4 regions of the Stutzerimonas chloritidismutans genome follow, and region 2 is predicted to be linked to each of the others. Evidence: predicted binding sites of a transcription regulator. Region 2 holds the regulator's gene; each other region holds the start of a gene.
The links. Region 2 encodes FliA, which starts transcription of late flagellar genes. Its sites were predicted from a motif close to CTAAAGTTTNNNNNNNNNNNGCCGNTAA; they were not measured.
Positions count from the first base shown of each region.

Region 1: LLJ08_RS16820 (methyl-accepting chemotaxis protein) is a predicted target of FliA. The motif match lies at 2,637-2,664, and genes of this name have one in related genera.
Region 3: LLJ08_RS13565 (methyl-accepting chemotaxis protein) is a predicted target of FliA. The motif match lies at 1,762-1,789, and genes of this name have one in related genera.
Region 4: LLJ08_RS06015 (methyl-accepting chemotaxis protein) is a predicted target of FliA. The motif match lies at 2,639-2,666, and genes of this name have one in related genera.

Region 1 covers NZ_CP086067.1:3,598,355-3,602,303, forward strand. Annotated here, with positions in the region: gene LLJ08_RS16815 (type 1 glutamine amidotransferase domain-containing protein) at 1-552, opposite strand, end outside; gene LLJ08_RS16820 (methyl-accepting chemotaxis protein) at 675-2,564, opposite strand; gene LLJ08_RS16825 (sodium-dependent transporter) at 2,759-3,949, opposite strand, start outside.
Region 2 covers NZ_CP086067.1:1,646,914-1,650,862, reverse strand. Annotated here, with positions in the region: gene LLJ08_RS07745 (chemotaxis protein CheA) at 1-240, opposite strand, end outside; gene LLJ08_RS07740 (protein phosphatase CheZ) at 252-1,046, opposite strand; gene LLJ08_RS07735 (chemotaxis response regulator CheY) at 1,070-1,444, opposite strand; gene fliA (RNA polymerase sigma factor FliA) at 1,519-2,244, opposite strand; gene fleN (flagellar synthesis regulator FleN) at 2,262-3,089, opposite strand; gene flhF (flagellar biosynthesis GTPase FlhF) at 3,181-3,949, opposite strand, start outside.
Region 3 covers NZ_CP086067.1:2,945,135-2,949,083, forward strand. Annotated here, with positions in the region: gene LLJ08_RS13560 (peptidylprolyl isomerase) at 1-6, shown strand, start outside; gene LLJ08_RS13565 (methyl-accepting chemotaxis protein) at 103-1,698, opposite strand; gene LLJ08_RS13570 (SpoIIAA family protein) at 1,993-2,361, shown strand; gene LLJ08_RS13575 (DUF3597 domain-containing protein) at 2,459-2,920, shown strand; gene LLJ08_RS13580 (HPF/RaiA family ribosome-associated protein) at 2,961-3,374, opposite strand; gene LLJ08_RS13585 (hypothetical protein) at 3,686-3,946, opposite strand.
Region 4 covers NZ_CP086067.1:1,302,487-1,306,435, reverse strand. Annotated here, with positions in the region: gene LLJ08_RS06020 (alpha/beta fold hydrolase) at 1-689, opposite strand, end outside; gene LLJ08_RS06015 (methyl-accepting chemotaxis protein) at 811-2,430, opposite strand; gene LLJ08_RS06010 (DUF6746 family protein) at 2,903-3,253, shown strand; gene LLJ08_RS06005 (hypothetical protein) at 3,263-3,688, opposite strand; gene LLJ08_RS06000 (AraC family transcriptional regulator) at 3,801-3,949, shown strand, end outside.

The sequences.
Region 1 (3,949 bases), 2.0 Mb from region 2:
ACGCTCGCGCAGGCGGTCCTCGAGCAGGAACGGCACTACATCGGTCAGCTCCACACCCGCTTCCTCGCCATTGGTGAAGCCGGTGACGCGCTTGCCCTTGACCAGATACTCGCCATCCTTGCCGCGCACCTCGGTCAGTGCCGCCGGTGCATGGCAGACCGCGGCCACCGGCTTGTCGGCCTTGACGAAGGATTCGATCAGGGCGATGGAAGACGGGTTATCCACCAGATCCCACAACGGGCCGTGGCCGCCCGGGTAGAACACCGCATCGAAGTCCTCGGCGGAAACCTGATCCAGACGATAGGTGTTGGCCAGCAACGTCTGCGCCTCGCCATCGCCGTTGAAGCGCTCGGTAGCTTCGGTCTGGGCGTCAGGCTCGTCGCTCTTCGGGTCGAGCGGCGGTTCGCCACCCTCGGGCGACGCGAGCACCACCTGCGCCCCGGCATCCATGAAGACGTAGTACGGCGCGGCGAATTCCTCCAGCCAGAAGCCGGTCTTTTTGCCGGTGTCACCCAGCTGGTCGTGGGACGTGAGCACGATAAGAATTTTCATGGAGCCTCCTTGTTGAAGCGCGACGTGAACAGTTGAGACTGCCGCCGCGGGCACATTGCTCCGCGGCCAAATCACATCCATGAAAAAGGGCGCCGAAGCGCCCTCAAGAATCACCGTTCCGGTCAGATCCGAAAGCTATCCACCAGCTGCTTCAGGCGGCGCGCCTGCTGATCCAGATCGCCGCAGGCGCGCAGGGTCGACTGCAGGTTCTGCACGCCTTGCTGGTTCAGCGTGTTGATCTCGGTGATGTCCATGTTCAGCGACTCGATCACCGCGGTCTGCTCCTCGGTGGCGGTGGCCACCGACTGGTTCATGCCGTCGATCTCCCCGATGCGCTGGGTCACCTCGCCGAGGCGCTCGCCGGCGCGGTCGGCGATGGAGACGCTGGATTCACTCTGCCGCTGGCTTTCGGTCATGGTCTGCACCGAAGCGCCGGCACCGACCTGCAGCTGCTCGATCATCTGCTGGATTTCCTGCGCCGAGCTCTGGGTGCGATGCGCCAGGTTGCGCACCTCGTCGGCGACCACGGCAAAGCCGCGCCCCGCCTCGCCGGCCCGCGCCGCCTCGATGGCGGCGTTCAGCGCGAGCAGGTTGGTCTGCTCGGAAATGCCCTTGATCACCTCGAGAATCTGGCCGATGTCCACGGTCTTGGCATTGAGGGCCTCGATCTGCCCGCAGGACGCGCTGATCTTCGCCGACAGCTCGCGCATCGCGGCGATGTTCTGCTCCACCACCTGGCGACCGTCTTCGGCCTGATGCCGCGCGCCACTGGCGTGCTGCGAGGCATCTGCCGCGTTGCGGGCGATCTCCTGGGCGGCGGCGCCAAGTTCGTTGATCGCCGCCGCCACGCTGTTGGTGCGACTGGCCTGCTCGTCGGAGTTGGCCATCGATGCGTTCGAAGCGCCGAGCACGCGTTGCGCCACTTCGTTGACCTGTAGCGTGGCCGAGGACACCTCGCGGATCGATTCATGGATACGCTCGACGAAGCGGTTGAAGGCGGTCGCCAGCTGACCGAACTCATCCCTGGACTGCACGGCGAGGCGCCGGGTCAGGTCGCCCTCGCCCTCGGCGATGTTGGCCATGGCGCGGCCCATGTCGGTGAGCGGACGCATCAGTACACGGATCAGCATGCCCAGCAGCAGCAGGATGAACGCCACGGCGGCAACCGTGGCGACCAGCGCGGTGGTGCGGAAACTGGCGAGGCTGGCGTAGGCCGCGTCCTTGTCCAGCGAGATGCCGACGTACCAGGTCACCGAAGGCAGGCCCTGGACCCGGCTGAAGCTGAGGATGCGGGTCTGGCCGTCGAGATCGACTTCGGCATAGTTGGCGTCGAGCGACGGCGCATGACCGGGGAAGAGTTCACCCAGCGACTTCATCACCTTGGAGCTGTCCGGATGCACCAGGATCTTGCCGTCACCACTGGCCAGGAAGGCATAGCCCATGCCGTTGAAGTCCAGCGCGTTGATGATCTGCACCAGCACCTTGAGGCTGAGGTCACCACCGACCACGCCGAGCGCCTGACCGCCGCCCTGCGCCGGGGTTGCCGCGGTGATGATCAGCTCGTTGGTGGCGGCGTCCTGGTAGGGCTCGGTCAGCGTGGTGCGGCCGGCGGCCACGGCATCCTTGTACCAGGGACGCTGGCGCGGGTCGTAGCCGGCGGGCAGTTCGAAGCGCGGATGCACGATGAACTCGCCATCGGCGCGGCCCAGGTAGCTGAAAGCGAAAGTCGAGCTCAGCGCGGGCTGCTTGACCAGCGCCTCCACCTGCTCGCTGGCGCTGTCACGGGCGACCGTCTGCGCCAGACTTTCCAGCAGGACCAGCCGGCCGGATAGCCAGTTCTGGATGTTGTGCGCGGTCACCTCACCCATCTCGTCGAGGTAGCTCTCGAGATTGGCGCGAATGGCGTTGCGCTGCAGGTAGTCGTTGTAGAGGGTGAAAAGCGCGAAGGTCGCGATCACCACCAGGGAGGCGGCCAGCAGGATCTTGTGGCTGAATTTGAGGCTGTTGGTCATGGCAGCGAGTCCGGAACGGTTCGGGCAGGCGAGCATCCTTGTCCCGTGCGCCTCCCTGGCTGTCACCCTGAATTGTCGGCCTCGTCCAGCGGAACTTTACGGTCAGATGACGACGATCAAGCGGGGGATCGTCTTTCCGACCAGTGGCCTGCGTGGCGCTCCAGCAGAGCGCCACGCGCGGCCTTGACGCGGTATCAGCGACCGGCCAGCGCCGGCATCACCCGCGGACGCAACATCTCGCCAAGCACCGCCAGCGCACCGATCGCTCCGGCGATCCAGTACCAGCGCTGCAACGGGTCGAAGCCCAGCCAGCCAAGGGCATGCAGGAAGACCATGAGGATCAGCACCGGACAGACATAGCGCACCATGAACAGCCACAGCGCGTAGCCCAGCGGCGGCAGGTTCAGCTCGTCGCGCATGATCTCGCTGCGCAGCGCGTAGCCGGCCAGCAGCACGGTGAAGATCCCGCCCAGCGGCATCATCCAGCGCGAGGTCAGGTAATCCAGCCAGTCGAAGAAGTTCTTGCCCATCGGCGTCCAGCCCGACATCAGGTTGAACGAGAGCATCGCCAGCAGGCTGATCACCAGCAGCACCACGCCGGAACCCATTGCCGCCTTGATCCGCGAGATGCCGTGCTTCTCGTTGAGGTAGGCGACGGAGGCCTCGATCATGGAGATCGCCGAGGTCAGCGCGGCGATCGACACCATGGCGAAGAACAGCACGCCGAAGGCGGTGCCGAACGGCATCTGCTGGAAGGCCAGTGGCAGGCTCATGAAGATCAGGCCCGGGCCGGCAGTCGGGTCCATGCCGTTGGCGAAGATGATCGGGAAGATCGCCAGGCCCGCCAGCAGCGCGACGCAGGTGTCGGCGATGGCGACCATGAAGGTGGTGCGGGCGATGGACTGGTCATCCGGAATGTACGAGCCGTAGGTGAGGATCGCACCGGAAGCCAGGCTGAGGGTGAAGAACGCGTGGCCAAGCGCCGCCAGCAGCGCTTCGCCGGTGATCTTCGAGGTGTCGAAGCTGAACAGGAAGGCGAAGCCCTGATCGAAGCCGCCGCTGGTGACCGCGTAACCCACGAGGATCAGCAGCAGCACGGCCAGCCCCGGCATCATCCAGCGCACGGCGTTCTCGATGCCCTTCTGCACGCCCTTGGCGACGATCCACAGCGTCAGCAATGCCACCAGCAGGCTCCAGCCGCCGAGCTGCCAAGGGTTGGAGTTGTGCGCCTCGAACACGCCACCCAATGCCTCGACGCTGGTCGCCGCCAGCGAGCCGTCGAGCATCTTCACCGTGTAGGCGAAGGCCCAGCCGGCGACCACCACATAGAAGCAGAGGATCAGGAAGCCGGCGGTCATGGCCATGCCGCCCACCGCCTTCCACAG
Region 2 (3,949 bases):
ACCCTTGCGCAGGATGTCGAAGACGTTTTCGGCGATATGGCAGCACTCCACCAGCTCATGCAGCTGGAGGAACCCGGCACCGCCCTTGACCGTATGGAACCCGCGAAAAATCGCATTGAGCAACGCCATGTCATCGGGGCTGCTTTCCAGCTCCACGAGTTGCTCGGACAATAGTTCGAGAATCTCGCCGGCCTCTACCAGGAAGTCCTGGAGGATTTCTTCATCGGCGTCGAAGCTCATATTCACTTCCCCTAAAAGCCCAGGCTTGAAAGCAGATCATCGACATCGTCCTGGCCGGAAACGACGTCTTCACGCATATCGGCATGCATCTGCGGACCTTCACCCTTGGAAGGCTCTTTTTCTTGTTTTTTCTTTTCCTGCTCGGCGCGCATCGCCTCGCGGTCATGCTGGATGCCTGCCACGCGATCAACCTGCCCCGCCATCAGGACAAGATTGAGCAGGTTGCTTTCGAGGTCACTGATGAGGCGGGTCACTCGCTTGATCACCTGCCCGGTCAGATCCTGGAAGTCCTGAGCCAGCATTATTTCGCTGAGGTTCTGCGACAACTGGCCGCCGTCGTTCATGCTGCGCTGCAAGTACTGGTCGATGCGCTTGACTAGGTCGCGGAACTGATCGGCGTTCATTTCACGACGCATGAAGCGCTGCCAGTCGGCTGTCAGGCTCTGCGCCTCATAGCTCACATAGTTCACCAGCGGCGCTGATTCTTCGACCAGGTCCATGGTGCGGTTGGCAGCCTTCTCGGTCATCTCCACCACGTAGGACAGGCGATCGGTCGCGTCCGTGATCGGCGACGGGTCGCCGCCGGTGGCGCAGGTGTCCATCTCGAGCTTGACGATGGCGTTGTGCAGCTCTCGGGTGAGCTTGCCAACTTCCAGGTAAAGCCCGTGGTTGCGCACCTGATTCAGCTCATTGAACATCTGCGTCGCTTCATCGAAGCGGCCCTGCTGCAGACTTTCGATCAACTTGGGTGCATGCGCCTTCAGAGTCGCTTCGAACTCTGCCAGGCTTTGGTCTGCTTGCGTCATAGTGCCCTCGCGGCGTTGCTGCTTCAGCCGTTGACGCGCTCGAAGATCTTCTCGATCTTCTCCTTGAGCACCTGGGCAGTGAAAGGCTTGACCACATAGCCGTTAACCCCGGCCTGGGCGGCTTCGATGATCTGATCGCGTTTCGCTTCGGCCGTCACCATCAGCACCGGCAGGTGCTTGAGGCGCTCATCGGCACGCACAGTGCGCAGCAGATCGATGCCGCTCATTCCCGGCATGTTCCAGTCGGTCACCAGGAAGTCGAAGCTGCCGCTCTTGAGCATCGGCAGCGCGGTAGTACCGTCATCCGCTTCGGCGGTGTTGGTGAACCCCAGATCACGCAGGAGGTTCTTGATGATTCGTCTCATCGTCGAGAAGTCATCGACGATGAGGATTTTCATGTTCTTGTCCAAGTCGACCTCCGTAAGTCCCAAAATGCCTCAGCAAACCGAGCACGTCATACCGCAAACAATCGTCAATTGGCGCGCCATTCGCCGAGGCGCGCGCGCAAGCGCGCAGCGCACTGGCTATGCAACTGGCTCACACGCGACTCGCTGACCCCCAGCACCTGACCGATTTCCTTCAAATTCAATTCTTCGTCGTAATACAGCGACAGCACCAGCTTTTCACGCTCGGGCAGGTTGGCGATGGCGTCGGCCAGCGCCTGCTGAAAACGTTCATCCTCGAGATCACGGAACGGCTCCGGGTGGAGACTGGCAGCGTCTTCCTCGAGCTCGCCATGATCGCCTTCCTGCAGCAGATCGTCGAAGCTGAACAGGCGACTGCCCAGCGTATCGCCCAGAATGCCGTAATACTCGTCGAGACTTAGCTTAAGTTCGGCCGCAACCTCGTGATCTTTAGCGTCGCGCCCGGTTTTCGCTTCGATCGCCCGGATCGCCTCGCTGACCATCCGCGAATTGCGATGCACCGAGCGCGGCGCCCAGTCACCCTTGCGGACTTCGTCCAGCATGGTGCCGCGAATGCGGATACCTGCGTAGGTTTCGAAGCTGGCACCCTTGCCCGCGTCGTATTTCTTAGCTGCTTCCAGCAGTCCGATCATTCCAGCCTGAATCAGATCGTCCACTTGCACGCTTGCAGGCAGACGCGCCAACAAGTGGTAAGCGATTCGCTTGACCAATGGGGCGTACTGATCGATCAGGCGGTACTGCGCATCCTTTGCCTGAGCCTTGCTGTAATACATAGCGGATCCGGCACCTGTCATTCGTGGCTGGGTGAAGCGGGGCTGATGAGGCGCTCTACGAAGAACTCGAGATGACCCCGCGGCGTCGCCGGCAGCGGCCAGGTATCAACCTTCTGCGCGATCGCCTTGAAGGCTAGTGCACATTTCGAGCGCGGGTACGCTTCATAGACAGCGCGCTGCTTCTGCACGGCCTTGCGCACCGCTTCGTCGTAAGGAACCGCACCGACATACTGCAGCGCCACGTCGAGAAAGCGCTCGGTAACCTTGGTCAGCTTGGCGAACAAATTGCGGCCTTCCTGCGGTGCGTGAGCCATGTTGGCCAACACGCGGAAGCGGCTGATGCCGTAATCGCGGTTCAGCAGCTTGATAAGTGCATAGGCGTCGGTGATGGACGTGGGCTCGTCGGTGACCACCAGCAGCACTTCCTGAGCTGCGCGCACGAAGCTCACCACGGAATCGCCGATGCCAGCCGCGGTGTCGATGATCAGCACGTCGAGCTCGTCGCCAAGCTCGCTGAACGCCTGGATCAACCCGGCGTGCTGCAGGGAAGACAGCTGCACCATGCTCTGCGTGCCGGATGCGGCCGGCACTACGCGGATGCCGCCCGGCCCCTGGATCAGTACGTCGCGCAGATCACATTCGCCAGCGATGACGTCAGCCAGGGTGCGCTTGGTGGTAAGCCCCAGCAGCACGTCGACGTTGGCCAGGCCAAGGTCGGCGTCAAGCAACACCACACGCCGGCCGAGGTCGGCCAGCGCCAGTGCCAGATTGACCGACACGTTGGTCTTGCCGACGCCACCCTTGCCGCCAGTCACCGCAATCACCTGTACGGGATGCATACCCATGTTCACATGCCTATATCTTGCTGGGGCCTTGCGGCCGGCGATGCGTCCGCATGGCACGCATCTGATTCATTCGAGTACCGCTGTCGCAGCATCATCCAGCCCGCCGTGACGAGCCGTTGTACAACCCGGCGAACATGTCGGCCATGGTTTCTTCGCTCGGCTCCTCGCCGGACTGCAGGCTCACCGCCCGACTGACCAGCTGATGGCTGCGCGGCAGATGCAGGTCGTCAGGAATCCGGGGACCATCGGCGAGGTAGGCTATCGGCAAATGCTGGCTGATCGTGAGACCGAGTACATCGCCAAGGCTGCCCGCCTCATCGAGCTTCGTCAGGATACAACCGGCCAGCCCACAACGACGATAGTTGTGCCATGCGGCCTTAAGCACCTGGCTCTGGCTGGTTGCCGCCAGCACCAGGTAATTCTTCGATTTGACGCCCTTGTCCGACAGCGCTTCGAGCTGCATGCGCAGCGTCGGATCGCTTGCCGGCAAGCCGGCGGTGTCGATCAGGATGATCCGCTTACGCGCCAGCGAGGCCAGCGATTTGCTCAGCGGCTGGCTAGGATCGATCTGCACCACCGGCACGTCGAGGATCCGGCCCAGTGTCTTGAGCTGCTCCTGCGCACCGATCCGATAATTGTCCATGCTGGCCAGCGCAATGCTCTGCGCGCCGTGTTTCAGCACGTAGCGAGCAGCCAGCTTGGCCAGCGTAGTGGTCTTGCCGACGCCTGCTGGGCCGACCAGAGCAATCACACCGCCCTCTTCCAGCGGCTCGTTCTTGGTGACCTTGATTGCCTGCGCCAGATACGCCAGCACCATGCGCCAGGCCTGACGCGACTCGTTAATGCCGGCGACCTTTTCC
Region 3 (3,949 bases), 1.3 Mb from region 2:
GACTGATTACCCCCAATTCCCGCCCCTCATGGGCGGGGATGCCCTTGCGCCGGACAGGCGCCCTCCGCCAGCATTGCCCTCCCCCGATTCACGCCAACCTGATCACGCCTCGAGACGGAAACGCCCGGTCAATGCCTTTAGGCCTTTCATGCTCTGCATGATGGTATTGCCCGACGCAGCCGTGTCGTGGGTAACCCCGGCAGCCTGATCGGCGACCTGGGCGATGCGCGTCAGCGACTGGTTCATGTCCTCGGCCACCTGCGACTGCTCCTCGGCCGCCGTAGCGATCTGATTGGTCATGCCGCGGATGGTCTGCACCGCGCCGACGATCTGCCCCAGCGCATGCTGCGCCGCCTCGATCTGGGTGAGCGTCACCGAGCTGCTCTGTCGCGACGCATCCATGGCCGTTCCCGCGCGGGTGGCCTGGCTCTGCAAGCGCTCGACCAGCACGCTGACCTCCTTGGCCGAACTCTGCGTGCGGCTGGCCAGACTGCGTACTTCGTCGGCAACCACCGCAAAACCACGGCCCTGCTCGCCAGCACGCGCCGCCTCGATGGCCGCATTCAGCGCCAGCAGATTGGTCTGCTCGGCGATCCCGCTGATCACGTTGAGCACCTTGCCGATCTCGTGACTGTCCTGCACCAGCTGCTGCATCACATCGGACAGGCTGTCGACATGACGACTGAGGGTGCGGATGGCACCGACCGACTCATTCATCACCGCGCTGCCGGAGTTGGTCTCCTGCTCGGCGACATCCGCGGCATTGGCGGCCTCTACCGTGCTGCGCGCGACTTCCTGGGAGGTCGCGAGCATTTCGTTCATGGCGGTGGCAACCTGATCGATCTCGGCCTGCTGCCCCTCGACGTTGCGCGCGCTGTCGCCGGCCAGGTTGGCCATGCGCACGCATTGGCCATCGGCTTCGTCAGCGGCCAGACGCACGCCGCGGATCATTTCGCCAACCTGGCCCAGCAGGCGGTTGTAGGCCAGGGTGATCATGCCCATCTCGTCATCGGCGTGCCGCACCTGCAACGGCGCGGAAAAATCACCCAGGCTGACTTTTTCCAGACGCCCCCGCAGCTCGTCGATCTGCAGCATCAGCCAGTTCATTCCGGCAATCCGCCCCAGCACGACCAGCAGCAGAATGCACAAGGTCGAACCCAGGGCCACCCAGAGCTGCTGCGACGCGCTGCGGTTGGCTTCAGCGGAAATCAGCAGCACCACTTCGTTGGAAGCGGCAAGGATGTCGTTTGAGTCGGTGGCAATGGCGTTCACGTCAGCACTCTGCCCCGCGGCCAGCGCCTGTATGGCGGGCCGGTAACGCTGCCAGATCTGGTCGACGCGCTGCAGATGTGGCTGCGCACTGGCCAGCTCAACCGGGGCGATGTTCTGGGCGCGGTCGCCGTTGAGCAGCAGCTGATGCGACTGTTCGAAGCGCTGGATGGTCTTGTCGACAGCCACCTTGTCGCCGACGCCCTGCGCCGCCAACAGCGCTTCCTTCATCATCTTCTGGCTGAGCATGCGCTGGGCTCCGGCCATGTCGATCTGGCTGGCGTCCTTGGCGGACATGAACAGCACAGCGGCGGTCAGGGCCGCACACAGGAAGATCAGGCTGTAGGAGAAGAAGAACTGATGGTTGATGGTGCGCAGACCCAGTCCGCGCAGAAGGGACTGAATGACGTTCGCCAAGGTGCTGGTCATGGGGGTATCCACTACAGGGAGAGAAAGCGATGCCAGCGTCGAATGGCGTCGCAGCTAACACTGTTCTCGGCGGCGCCAGGGGCAACTTGATACCGTTTATCAACTATCCGCAAGCCGCGCCATTGCTGGCTTTGCGCGCCTTTTTTGGCGCTCACGTAACCCATCCCCACGTACTGACGCAGATCAACGAAAACGGCACTTGCGTACCTTTTTTTGGCCCGGTCGCGACGCAACGTCTATGGTCAGTTGTGCGGGGTAACTCGCAGAAAACACAGATCAATCGAGGGTCTGCGCATGTTTCACGTATCGCGCCGAGGCGAAAACCGCATCGATATCGACTTCTCCGGCAAATTGGACAGTCAGGCCATGCGCGCTGCGCTGGATGACCTGCTGTTCAAATCCGAAGGCATCAGCCATGGCCGCATGCTCTATCGCATCGGCGACTTCGACCTGCCTACGCTCGGCGCCGTCGGCGTGGAGCTGTCACGGCTGCCGCACCTGTTCCGCTTCATACGCCGTTTCGACCGCTGCGCGGTGGTCGCCGGCAAGGAATGGCTGCGCAAGGCCAGTGAGGTGGAAGGCGCGCTGATCCCCGGGCTGACCATCAAGGCCTTCGACCTGCACCAGGAAGCCGAGGCCAGCGCCTGGCTGGAACACGGCTGAGGGGCCACGCCAGGCCGACAATTACCCGACCTGCGGGAGCGAATGGTCTGTCCTGGGTTGCTGTCGAATATAGACATCAACAGTCAGGAGAACGGACATGGGACTTTTCGATACGATCAAGGCCAAGCTCGGCCTGGGTGATGCTTCCAACGAGGCGCAACACAAGGCTGATGCACCACCAGCCGACGCTACCCGCTCGAGCGCCGAGGGCATCACGCTGGGAGAAAGGCCCACCGCCACCGACAACGCGACTATCGCGCCGCACCAGGACTTGAATCAGTCATCAGCCACGGCGAGTGGCGTGGATGTGGTGGCACAACTGGAAGCCAAGGCGGCGGCACACCCGGAAGCGCTGAACTGGCGCACCTCTATCGTCGATCTGCTGAAGTTGCTCGGGCTGGACAGCAGCCTGGAAGCACGCCGGGAGCTTGCTACGGAACTCGGCTGCCCGCCGGCAGAGATGGCGGACTCGGCGCAGATGAACATGTGGCTGCACCGAGCGGTGATGAAGAAGCTTGCCGAAAATGGCGGCAGGATTCCGCCGGAATTGCTGCACTAGATGTGTGAAGGGCCTTCCGAGGAAGGCCCTTGCTTACGGCTTATGAATTGCGGACCTGCTCGTCCGCGAGGAAATCTTCCTCCAAGAGCGCGTCACGCTCGGCCACCGCGCCATCGATCATCTGCGGCTGGGCTCCGGAGCGCTTGCTACGCAACTTGCCGAACTGGTGAGCGAGCGCATTGTTCAGCTTGTCCACCGCGCCGTCGATCGCCAACTCCAGCGATTCGGCCTTGTGGGTGACGGAGATCGGCTGCAGCCCCTTCGGCCGCGCTTCGATCTGGCAGCGCTTGTCATGGGCGCCGGCCTTGTCACCGTTTTCGTCGTTGAGGTGCACGACGACGCGCGTCAGCTCGTCGTCGAACCGGTCCAGCCTGCTTGCGACACTGGCACTGACCCAATCAGCCAGACGGGCACTGCCTTCGATGTGGTTATCGCTGTGAACCTGGATTTGCATAAGTCGTCCTTACTTCCGCTTATGAGCACCACCGTTTCCGGTGGCTTGGTGATAGCTATGCCACCGTTTCACTTATTAAGCAACGGGCAAAATGCCGCCGACTCAGTCCTGCCCGTCAGCACTTTTCGCTTTGCTATCCGAAACTTAGCCGGTTCGTCGGCGTTCCTGCCGCAAACGGTACAGATTCGTGCGCTGGCAACTGCGAAGCGAATTGTGTGTGCAGGAACGAAGAACCGCACGCTCACTCGGCGCGCTCAAGGCATGCGTCGGACGATGGACATCCGACGCATGAAAAGACGCTTCGAGCAGTGCTAGGCGGCCTTCTGGAACAGCTCGCGGCCGTGATCGAGATGCTGATCGACCAGCCACTTGCCATGGGCGATGGACAGTCGCTGGGCCTTTTCCAGCTCGTCCATGAACGCATGCTCGAGCGGTAGCGGCATACGGCGAGTCACGTGCCCGGCGGGATCGGTAATCCGGCAACCGCCAGCCCAGGGTGTCGGGGTGCCGGGATATTCCATCACCTCGGCGGTGATGAGGTGGTCGCGGTGGGTGCATTGCATCATGGTCATGAT
Region 4 (3,949 bases), 340 kb from region 2:
CCGGCATACATTCCGGCGAGCATGCCGACCCAACGGTCGTACTCCGGCTTCCAGCTGCCGTTGTAGTAGAACTTCTGCTGGTAGGCCTTGATGCTGTCGAAATCGGTCTTGATTTCCGACTGATAGAGCTGATCGATCGAGGCGTACGGCACACCCTCGCCCTGCCAGTCTTCCAGACCGATGGGGTTGACCAGTACCAGCTGCTCGACTCGCTGTGGGTAGTTCAGCGCCAGTCGCGCCGCCAGCATGCCGCCCATGGAATGGCCGATCACGGTGACCTGCTCGATGCTCTCCTGCTCCAGCAGCGCCTGGGTGTTGTGCGCCAGCTGGGCGAAGCTGAACTGGTAACCCTCGGGCTTGCTCGAGCTGCAGAAACCGACCTGATCGGGAGCGATGACCCGGTAACCGGCCTGGCTGAGCACCTCGATGGTGCGCTCCCAGGTCGCCCCGCAGAAGTTCTTGCCATGCAGCAACAGCGCCGTGCGGCCGTTCGCCTTGCCCTGCGGCTCGACGTCCATGAAGGCCATTTCCAGCGCCTTGCCCTGGGACTCGAAACGGTAGTGCTTGAGCGGGTGCGGATAGCTGAAGCCTTCCAGCTGCGGGCCGTAGGCGGGGCGGCTTTCGGCCAGCAGCGGCAGGCTCAGGGTTAGACCGGCGGCAAGCGCCAGAGCGGACACGGCTGTTTTCACGCGCGACTCCTGTTCGGTACGAATCGGGAAACTCCGTACATAGGAATGCATTCGTGCAGCCGGGTTCGCGGTCGGATTGCGACAATGCATGTCCCGACCGCGTCAGCCCATCTCTCTTCGCTTACAGACGGAAGCGCCCGACCAGCTGGTTGAGCTGCGTCGCCAGGCGCGCCAGCTCGTCGCTGGCCACCGAGGTCTGCTGCGCGCCGGTGGCGCTCTGCTCTGAGATGTCGCGGATGGCCACCAGGTTGCGATCCACCTCCCGCGCGACCTGTGCCTGCTCCTCGGCGGCGCTGGCGATCACCAGGTTCATCTCGTTGATCTGCCCGACGCGCTCGGCGATCAGCCCCAGCGCCTGATCCGCTTCGCCGGCCATGGTCTGGCTGCGCGTAGCGAATTCACTGCTCTGCTGCATGTCGCGCACCGATTGCTCGGTAGCGCTCTGGATCGCGCCGATCATGCGTTCAATCTCCTGGGTCGAGCTCTGCGTGCGCTGCGCTAGGTTACGCACCTCGTCGGCGACCACCGCGAATCCACGTCCAGCTTCGCCGGCCCGCGCGGCCTCGATGGCGGCGTTGAGCGCGAGCAGATTGGTCTGGTCGGCGATCGCGCGAATCACATCCACCACCTGCCCGATGCTCGCAGCCTCTTGGGCCAGGTGGGTCACGGTGGCCGCGGTCTGCTGCAGCTTGTCGCTCAGCTGGTCGATGGTCTGCCGCGTGGCAGTCACCTGGCGGCGGCCGTCGTCGGCGACCGTCTCGGCATCGCGCGAAGCATCGGAGGTGCGGTTGGCGTTGCCGGCCACTTCGTCCACCGCGGCGGACATCTCGGTGACCGCGGTGGCGGCCATCTGCACTTCCTCGTTCTGCTGATGGATGCCCTGGGCGGTGTGCTGGGTGACCGCGTGCAGCTCCTCGGCAGCCGACGCCAGCTGGGTCGCCGAGCCCTGGATGTCCTGCAGCGTATCGCGCAGGGTGCGCTGCATCTGACGGATCGACTGCTGCACCTCGGTGATTTCGTCCTTGCCGCGACACTCGATGGTGCGACTCAGATCACCCGCTGCCACCGATGCCGCGGCCTGCTTCAACTCCTCCAGCGGCCGGCTGATGCTGCGCAACATCACCGTGGCGAACAGACCGCCGCCCACCAGCAGCGCCAGCAACAGGCCGATGTTCAACAGGCGATTACGCTGATAGAGCGCCTGCGCCTGTTCGTACTCGGCCTTGGCCTCGCCCAGTTGCAGCTCGATCAGCTGGGTAAAGCCTTCGGATATGGGATCGATCAGCGGATACAGATCGTTGATGACGAACGCCGCCAGCCGCTTTTCGCTGTGCCGGTCCAGCGTACGCTCGAGCGCATCGAGTGGTTCGTCCGCGGCTTTCATCAGGGTTTCGATGCGCGTCGCGATCAGTCGCTCGGCGTCAACCAGTCGGGTGTTCAGGTACGCACTCCAGAGACGGTTGATCTCGGCGCGGGCGTTGCGCACCTCGTCACGCGCCTGGCCGTAGCTGAGCATGCCGCTGCGAGTCTTGTGAGTGGTATCGACGATCTTCACCGCGTACAGGTCGGCGATCAGCTTGAGGTCACGCAGCGGCACGACGCGATCCAGGTACACGGTGTTGAGCCCGGCGACGCTGCGCTGCTGGGCATTGAGCCCGGTCAGCCCGATCACCAGGCAGGCCGCAAGCATGGCCCCGACCAGAATCAGCAGGCGGGCACGGATTGTCAGTTGCTGCATCATTCGTTCTTTTCCATATGGCGTGCCGTTCGTGAGGAGCGGCAAATTGGCAAAAGTGAGGCATAACGGTCGAACCGGCGCGTCGGGCGAGGGACGTGCCGCGTGGTCCTGTTGCAGGACGCGAATCGCGGAAGAGGAAGCGGGAGCGTGATCTTGTTGTTGGGTCTATAGACGCCTGCCGAGCACAGGCGGAATGCCAGCACGCGAGATCATATCAGCCAAGCATGGTCGCCCTTTAATGAAAAATCATCGCAAGGTGCGTGCCAGAGCGGCCGGGCAGTTCAACTCAGCAGCGGCTGCGGCCTTGCAGGAGCGACAGTGATGAGGTCTGCACCGCCGATGAATTTCCCGGGCCAGCCCTGCCGTGCGACGCGGCATGCGACTAATGGCGCAGCGCAGACTGTGCGCTACTACACAGCGTCAGTACCCGCAGGTGATACCTTCGCGCCCGACCAAATTCAGCAAGGGACCTGTCGTGAAAACGCTTATCCGGACCGCCGCTCTGGCGCTGACCACCATCGTCGCCAACCATGCCTTCGCCGAGGCACCGCCACCTGGCAACTTGGCCGAGGCGGTGAAGCAATTCTCCGAATACAACACCCGCCTCGACCAGGCCCTGGCGCAGGAGCAGACACCGGAGAACATGGCGCAGATCCACGAACTGACCTACACGCTGAAAGCGGCGCTGGAGAAAATCGTCGAGGAAATGGACGGGCTGAACGACACCCTGGAGGAAATCCACATCGCCTCGGAAGCCGAGAGCGCGGACGAAGTCAGCAGCTACAGCGCGGACTATCTGAAGACTGCGCGGACGGTGATCAAGTAATCCGCCGCATCAGGGCTCGACCGGCACGATATCGAAGCCGATGCGGTTGTCGCTGATGACGCGATATTCCAGCGTCTGCCCCGCCTGCACCTGCGCCAGTTTCTCGCGGCGCAGGCTGAGCTTGCCACACAGCGTGTCGTCCAGCGGATCGGTGCCTATGCTGACGATCCGCGCACCGGCCGGCACCTGAAAACGCACCACCTCGCCGACGTGGATGCGCGCAGCCAGCTCACGATCGATCATCACGGCGATGTAGCAGCCGCCGCCACGCAAGCCGAAATCCCGCGTCACCACCACCTCACCGGCGTTCTCCAGGGGCTGTTGGTAGGCCAGCACCCGCTCGGCCGGCACCGGTTCGATGTCCTCGGCATCGGGCTGCCAGGATGAACAGCCAGCCAGCGACAGCAGTGCAGTGAAAGCGAGGGTCAGACGCATGGAAACTCCTTGGCTGAGGCTGAAATGGCGAACCTGATCGTGGAGCATGCCAGAGCGCCGAATGATTGCTAGAGTCTGACTACAGTTTCGTATCGATGACGGCAGGCACAACGTGAACAATCCGGACGACAGCCAGCCACGCTTCTGGCGCGACGCCGCCCTGCCCTTCCTCGAGGCGCGGGCGGTCGCCGATGGGCGCAGGGTCTGCTATGCGCCGCACTGTCACGAGACCTTTTCCATCGGCGCGATCACCGCCGGCGC